2 regions of the Vibrio sp. 1F263 genome follow, and region 1 is predicted to be linked to the other one. Evidence: predicted binding sites of a transcription regulator. Region 1 holds the regulator's gene; the other holds the start of a gene.
The links. The regulator PurR, encoded in region 1, represses purine synthesis genes. The targets are predictions, from matches to a motif close to TNANGNAAACGTTTNCNTNA.
Positions count from the first base shown of each region.

Region 1 (3,975 bases):
TGTCAATGCTATCCGTGCGTCCAGTAACTAAAATTATTCCAATGTCTGATTGACTGCGTAATTCGCGAGTTAGCATCAATCCATCTTCGCCTGGCAAGTTGATGTCTAACATAATGAGGTCAACGTTATTTTCTTCTAACATTTTTCTCATTTGAGCCCCGCTTTCAGCTTCGCTCACTGTGTAACCTTCATTCTGGAAATATCCAACCAGTTTACTTCGGGTTACCACATCATCTTCTACGACTAATACGTGATAGCTCATCTACACCACTTTTCTTATTTAATAGTTTCAGTGACCATTCTATTCATAACTCGTAACAATTCTAGTACTACAGAAGATAAAAGCCAGAAACATGATTTTTTTTTGATACAAGACAATCTTAAACCTTGCTATTTGTCGCCCATCGCAATTCAATATAGGCATTACTACTAACGAGTAACTTTGCGTTTCGCAAATAACCTTGTTATTCAGCCTTGGTGTGCCTATACATAAATCACTCGACGATGCTAGGTATACACACACCACAAGACTAAATCAGGATCTAAGAAATGAAAGATACGAAAGCATTCAACGAACAACGAGCAGAAATATACTGGTGGCTATCAAGCTTGTTCGCTAAAGAGCTCACTCAAGAAGAACTCGATCACTACCACTCTGTTGAAATTCGTTCTTTCCTAACTGGTTTAGGTGAAAATGAAACACTAAAGCCGGCGATTGATAGCTTAGTGGATGCGCTAAACCGTCTACAAACACGTGAAGATGCTCAATTAGAATTGTCTGCTGACTTCTGTGACTTATTCTTAAAGACTGATAAACATGGCGCACTTCCTTACGCTTCTATGTATATCGGCCAAACTGGCCTATTGAACGATAAGCCAGCAAAAGATATGGAAGAGATCATGGCTAAACACAACTTAGTGGTTAACCAAGACCTAAAAGAGCCAGCTGACCACATTGCTATCGAACTCGATTTCCTAGGTAATCTAATCATTCGTTCGAACGAAACTGAACTAGAAGAAGAACTAGAGAAATCCTTTGCTGTTCAACAGCAATTTATCGAACAGCAACTGCTTACTTGGGTACCAAAGTTCAACGTTAAATGTCATGACATTGACACATTCGGTTTCTACGCATCAGTCTCATCCCTGCTATTGGCATTCTGTAAATTAGACACTCAATACCTAGCTGGCGAATAAGCTTTTTTTGACGACTCGATAAATAAATTCAATAGAATTGTGACCATTCACCCGGATTTCTGGGTGAATTTTATTGCGAGTAATTTCTAGTCAGTCTAAAATTGTGACCGCAAACGATAAAATATGAAACATTCACGAAATGCTACACTTATTGAAGTTCAGAGCATTTCGGTGTTAAGACAAGCCGCTCAATAGCGGTTTTTTGTTTTTTAGCACTTTAGTACCCAAAGAGCCCTACAAATTTAAGCTCTTAGTTAGGTAGCTTAACGGCTACTTCATTCCGTACTTTGGGAAAGTAGCTTCTAATAGGATAAAAACATGGCCACTATAAAAGATGTCGCACGCTTAGCCGGCGTATCAACAACAACCGTTTCTCACGTAATCAACAAAACTCGCTTTGTTGCTGAAGCGACTCAAGAAAAAGTAAACAAAGCCGTAGACGAACTGAACTATGCGCCAAGTGCCGTTGCTCGTAGTTTGAAGTGCAATACAACCCGCACCATCGGTATGCTAGTGACTCAATCAACTAACCTATTTTTCTCTGAAGTTATCGATGGTGTTGAGAGCTACTGCTACCGTCAAGGTTACACTTTGATCTTGTGCAATACGGGCGGTATCTACGAAAAGCAACGTGACTACATTCGAATGCTTGCAGAGAAACGTGTAGATGGCATCTTAGTTATGTGTTCTGACCTGACTGAAGAACTAAGAGAGATGTTAGACCGTCACGCAGACATCCCTAAAGTTATCATGGACTGGGGCCCTGAAAGCTCTCAGGCTGATAAGATCATCGATAACTCTGAAGAAGGTGGCTACCTAGCAACCAAATACCTCATTGAGCGCGGTCACTCCAAGATTGCATGTTTAAGTGGCCACTTAGACAAAGCAGCGTGTGTTGAACGCATCTCAGGTTACAAGCGCGCACTCAATGAAGCGAAGATTACTGCCGATGAAAATATGATCATCGAAGGCAACTTTGAATGTGACACAGCTGTGATTGCTGCTGACCAAATCATTGAGATGAAAGATCGCCCTACCGCAGTATTCTGTTTTAACGACACGATGGCATTAGGACTGATGAGTCGATTACAAGAAAAAGGCATTCGTATTCCTGAAGATATCTCAGTGATCGGTTACGACAACATAGAATTGGCTGAATACTTCTCTCCACCGTTAACGACGGTTCACCAACCTAAGCGCCGTGTTGGTAAAAATGCATTCGAAATACTACTAGAGCGTATAAAAGACAAAGACCACGAGAAACGCGTCTTCGAAATGCACCCTGAAATTGTTGAGCGAAGTACAGTTAAAACGTTAAATTAATTGATGTAATGAGTTTAGTTTAATCAAGCGCACCTTTAGGTGCGTTTTTTTCCTCAACAAACAAAGTGCACTTGCATGCATAATTCAAAGGTCATTAATTGAAGCAACATCACATTTTGAAATAAGAAGTGTGAGCCTAATTCAACAAAAACTTTATTCTAATAACCCAGTCACGCACAGGGCAAACCACTTGAAAAAGTGGGACGCAAAGCTTCCGGCCTAAACCACTCGTTGGTATGGTAGCGGGGTTACCGATGGCAAAATGCAGTAACTACTAATACTTTAGTAATTTACAGCCTATTGACAATTTAATTGCAACATTTTGCTAATCTCTCGGACCTGCTTATTTGGTGGCGTAGTTCAAATACACCGAGATAAATAACATGGATAAACCGATACTAAAGGACTCAATGAAATTATTTGAGCCCCTAGGAAAAATTAAGTCACGCTCAATGTTTGGTGGATTCGGGCTTTTTGCTGATGACACTATGTTTGCCCTGGTTGTGAATGACCAGTTGCATATACGAGCTGACAAATGCACAACGCAACAATTCGAACAACAAGGATTTCAACCGTACGTCTACAAAAAACGTGGTTTTCCTGTCGTTACTAAATATTTCGCTTTACCTGAAGGCTTATGGCAAGACCAAGAGAAAATCTTGCAGCTTGCGACTACGTCTCTAGGTTTTGCTAAAGAAGAGAAAGCTGAACAATCTTCTGCTAAACCAACTCGACTCAAAGATCTGCCTAACCTTCGACTCGCCACCGAGCGGATGTTGAAAAAGGCAGGGATCGATTCTGTAGAACGTTTATATGAATCTGGCTCTGTAAACGCATTTAACGCCATCAAAGAATCGCACGCGTCTTCTGTCAGTATTGAACTGTTATGGGCCCTAGAAGGCGCGATCAATGGTACACATTGGTCTGTTATACCGCAGCAACGTCGTGAAGAGCTTATCAATCACGTCAATTAACATTGTCAGTGCAAACTATCTAGATAACTAAGCCGCATTTTTGCGGCTTTTTTTATATCTGGTGAAAGTTATTCTATGCTTTGCCTGTCTATCTATACTAATGGTTTACATTGAAAAACTAATGGTATGCATTGAAAATTTAGAGGAAGTATCAATGAGTAAAAAAATGATATTGGGTATTGTGTTGGTCATAACCATCGTCTTGTTAGGCGTCAATTTCGGCCAGTACTTAACGCTTGAAAATGCAAAAGCCCAGCAAGCTGTGTTGAATGACTACATCGAGAGCAATTTCATTGCCGCTGCCGCTATCTACTTTGTCGCGTATGTCATGATTACGGCTTTCTCAATTCCTGGCGCCGCCGTTGTTACACTGTTAGGCGCTGCGCTGTTTGGGTTTTGGAACAGTTTACTACTGGTGTCTTTCGCGAGCGCTATTGGTGCAACCCTCGCCTTCTTAAGTAGCCGTTACTTGTTACGTGAC
Region 1 covers NZ_JBGONI010000001.1:74,796-78,770, forward strand. Annotated here, with positions in the region: gene torR (two-component system response regulator TorR) at 1-262, opposite strand, end outside; gene torD (molecular chaperone TorD) at 550-1,197, shown strand; gene purR (HTH-type transcriptional repressor PurR) at 1,516-2,520, shown strand; cyclic di-GMP riboswitch class I at 2,691-2,776, shown strand; gene ACED25_RS00345 (TfoX/Sxy family DNA transformation protein) at 2,904-3,494, shown strand; gene ACED25_RS00350 (TVP38/TMEM64 family protein) at 3,649-3,975, shown strand, end outside.

Region 2 (3,975 bases), on a different contig from region 1:
AGCTCTTTCAGTCAGGCGATTAGCGAACTGATAAGCATCTTCTTTAAATGGCGCTGTGATATTACACCCTCTACCACCTTCATTAAAAAAAGCTTGAGCAGCAGTGATGAATTCACCTTGTTCTGGCTGGAGTGCTGTATAGGTAAGTTGTTGGCTGGTTTGGCGAGCAAATAATGTGTGAATGAATGGCGATTTGCTCTGCCCAATAGGGTTACCGAAAACGGCATAACGATCTACTTGCTGTGTCATATCCTTACCTAACAGAAATAATAAAAAGGGTCATCTATATAGATGACCCTATCACTATCCCTATAAGGAAGGAAGAACTACCAAACTCGAGGTTTTAGGTAGTCACTATAAAGCAGAGCTTCTGGTGAGCCTGCTTGTGGCTCGTAGCGATATTCCCAACGAGCCAACGGCGGCATAGACATCAATATAGACTCTGTACGCCCACCGCTTTGTAGACCAAATAGGGTGCCACGGTCGTACACTAAGTTAAATTCAACATAGCGACCACGACGATAAAGTTGGAAGTCACGCTCACGCTCACCATAAGACGTCTCTTTGCGTCGTTCTACAATGGGTAAATAAGCGGCTGCAAAACCTTCACCGACCGCCTGCATATAAGCAAAGCTCTTATCGAAACCCCACTCATTCAGATCATCAAAGAACAGACCACCCACACCACGTGTTTCATCTCTATGTGGAAGATAGAAGTACTTATCACACCATTCTTTGTGCTCTTGATAAACATCGTCACCAAATGGCGCACAAAGATCTTTGGCTGTTTGATGCCAAGATTGGCAGTCTTCGTCGACAGGATAAAATGGCGTTAAGTCAAAACCACCACCAAACCACCAAATCGGATCTTCCCCTTCTTTTTCTGCTATGAAGAATCGAACATTCGCGTGTGAGGTAGGGATATATGGGTTTTTAGGGTGGATAACTAATGAAACCCCCATCGCCTCAAACTTACGTCCGGCTAATTCAGGGCGATGAGCTGTAGCTGAGGCAGGCATAGCCTTACCCGCTACGTGAGAGAAGTTAACCCCACCTTGCTCAAAGACCGCACCGTTGGTCATCACGCGAGTTCGACCACCGCCACCAAGGCGTTCGCCAGATTCACGCTCCCATGCATCTTCTTCAAACAGTGCTGTGCCATCAGCTTGCTCAAGCTGTTGGCAAATCGAATCTTGTAGGCTCAGTAAAAACTGTTTTACTGCTTCTTTATCAATTGCTGACATCTTTCTTCCTTTGCAGGGTTTAACCCTGTCTTAATATTTTCGACGTTTTTGCATCTCTAATTTCGCTTGGCTTCTCACGACCACCCGTTTGACCTTCGAGAATGGCCACCAAATGTTGACCCAGTTGCTGTTGAACTTCTTCAGTCGTCATACAAGGTGGTTCACCTGTCAGGTTAGCACTGGTCGAGGTTAACGGCTTACCGAATTCATTACACATTCTTTGAACCAAAGGGTGATCCGTCACTCGTACCGCGATAGAATCGAACTGGCCGCTGACCCAGTCAGTCACTTTGCTGCTGGTTGGCATGATCCAAGTGACTGGACCTGGCCATGTTGCTTTTACAGTCGCTAACTGCGCTTCCGTCAACTGGCTTTCGTCAATATAGGGCAGCAACTGCTCGTAACTCGCAGCAATTAGGATCAACCCTTTCTCCATCGGTCGCTGTTTTAAATCGAGCAATTTCTTGATGGCTTGTGGATTATCGGGATCACAACCGACCCCAAAAACGCCTTCTGTCGGGTAAGCAATGACTTCACCTTGTTGTAATGCCTGCAAAGTATGTTGAAAGTTATCCAAGGGTTGCCTCATTAATTCTGTTATCGAACTCACTAAGTGTACAAATTATCATTCACTGTGACTAAAGCTATTTGTTTATAAAATGTATCAATTAACAACTTAGACTGACGCAAACGTTTTCCTTGGGCAGTTTTACCCGTATAATGCGCGCAAAATATCTAATCACTAATTAAATCGTACCTGAAGGAGTTTGAGATGACTGTCGGTATTATCATGGGTTCTAAATCTGATTGGCCAACAATGAAGCTAGCTGCAGAAATGTTGGATCAGTTTGGCGTGGCGTACGAAACAAAAGTGGTTTCTGCTCACCGCACACCTCAGTTGCTTGCTGACTACGCAACCAGTGCGAAAGAGCGCGGTATTAAAGTGATTATTGCTGGTGCTGGCGGTGCTGCGCATCTTCCGGGCATGGCTGCAGCTTTCACAAGCGTACCTGTTTTAGGTGTTCCTGTTCAGTCTAAAGCACTGAAAGGCATGGACTCACTGCTTTCTATCGTACAAATGCCAAAAGGTATCGCGGTAGGTACTCTGGCTATCGGTGAAGCTGGTGCTGCTAACGCTGGCATCCTAGCCGCTCAAATCATTGGTACACACAATGAAGAAGTGATGGCGAAAGTAGAAGCGTTCCGCTCTGAGCAAACAGAAACGGTTCTTGCTAATCCAAACCCTGCAGAGGACTAATTCCCATGCATGTTCTTGTGTTAGGCGCAGGCCAACTTGCTCGCATGATGTCCCTAGCTGGGGCACCGCTGAATATTGAAATTTCTGCTTTTGATGTTGGCAGCAAAAATATTGTTCACCCATTAACGCAAGCGATTCTAGGCAGCGGCTTAGACAATGCGATTGAGCGTGCGGACGTCATTACTGCTGAATTCGAGCATATCCCTCATGATGTACTTGAGGTGTGTGAGCGCAGCGGTAAGTTCTTACCGACAACAGAAGCAATCAAAGCTGGCGGTGACCGTCGCCTCGAAAAAGCCCTATTAGGCGAAGCAAGCGTGAAAAATGCTAAGTACTACGTGATTAACTCTCACGAAGACTTTGACGCTGCGATTGCTCACGTAGGCTTGCCAATGGTCTTGAAGAGCACACTTGGCGGCTACGATGGCAAAGGTCAATGGCGCTTAAAGACATTAGACAATGTTGATGCGACTTGGACAGAAATGGCCGAGTGCATTGCCGCAACAGACAACCAAGCCATTGTGGCTGAAGAATTCGTTCCGTTTGACCGCGAAGTATCACTGGTTGGTGCTCGTGGTACCAATGGCGAGATTCAAGTGTATCCACTGGCTGAGAATGTTCACACCGACGGCGTGTTGAGCTTATCAACAGCCATTGATGACATTGAACTGCAAGAGCAAGCGAAAACCATGTTCACCGCTGTTGCAGAACGTTTGGATTACGTTGGCGTGCTAGCGTTAGAGTTCTTTGATGTTAAAGGTTCACTGCTGGTTAACGAAATTGCACCACGTGTTCATAACTCTGGCCACTGGACACAGCAAGGCGCTGAAACTTGTCAGTTTGAGAACCACCTACGTGCTGTGTGCGGTATGCCACTAGGCAGTACTAAACTGATTCGCCCAACCGCAATGATCAACATTCTTGGTGAAGATACCCTACCTGAGGCTATTCTGGCTCAAGGTGGCTGTCATGTTCATTGGTATGGCAAAGAGAAGCGTGCAGGTCGTAAGATGGGCCACATTAACGTGAGCGCTGACTACAACGCAGAGCTGCAAAGAGCGTTATGCTCACTGGCAGACATTCTCGATAAGCAAGCCTACCCTGCTGTGCATGAGTTTGCTGAGCAAATGCAGTAAGCCTACATTGGCTTATTGATATAAAAAGTTCATTGGATATAAAAATGGCGCTCAGTGAGCGCCGTTTTTTTTGTCTATAACATCAGGTTATTGAGATTGAATGTGATGACACTTGCGATCAGCACATTGCTTCTTAGTGCCACTGGCCGTTTTCTTCTCCAGCAACAGCGGGAACTGACACTGTTCACAACGACCAATAACAGGTGGCTGATTAACGGCGAACTTACACTTAGGATAGTTATCGCACGCATAAAAGGTTTTGCCATAGCGAGATTTACGCTCAACCAAATGGCCTCTGCCACACTCAGGGCAAGCAACAAGTGGCTGCTCTTCAGGT
Region 2 covers NZ_JBGONI010000017.1:1,520-5,494, forward strand. Annotated here, with positions in the region: gene aroE (shikimate dehydrogenase) at 1-249, opposite strand, end outside; gene hemF (oxygen-dependent coproporphyrinogen oxidase) at 327-1,244, opposite strand; gene ACED25_RS12330 (L-threonylcarbamoyladenylate synthase) at 1,264-1,821, opposite strand; gene purE (5-(carboxyamino)imidazole ribonucleotide mutase) at 2,017-2,502, shown strand; gene ACED25_RS12340 (5-(carboxyamino)imidazole ribonucleotide synthase) at 2,508-3,638, shown strand; gene ACED25_RS12345 (type I DNA topoisomerase) at 3,726-3,975, opposite strand, start outside.
Region 2: purE (5-(carboxyamino)imidazole ribonucleotide mutase) is a predicted target of PurR. The motif match lies at 1,927-1,946, and genes of this name have one in related genera.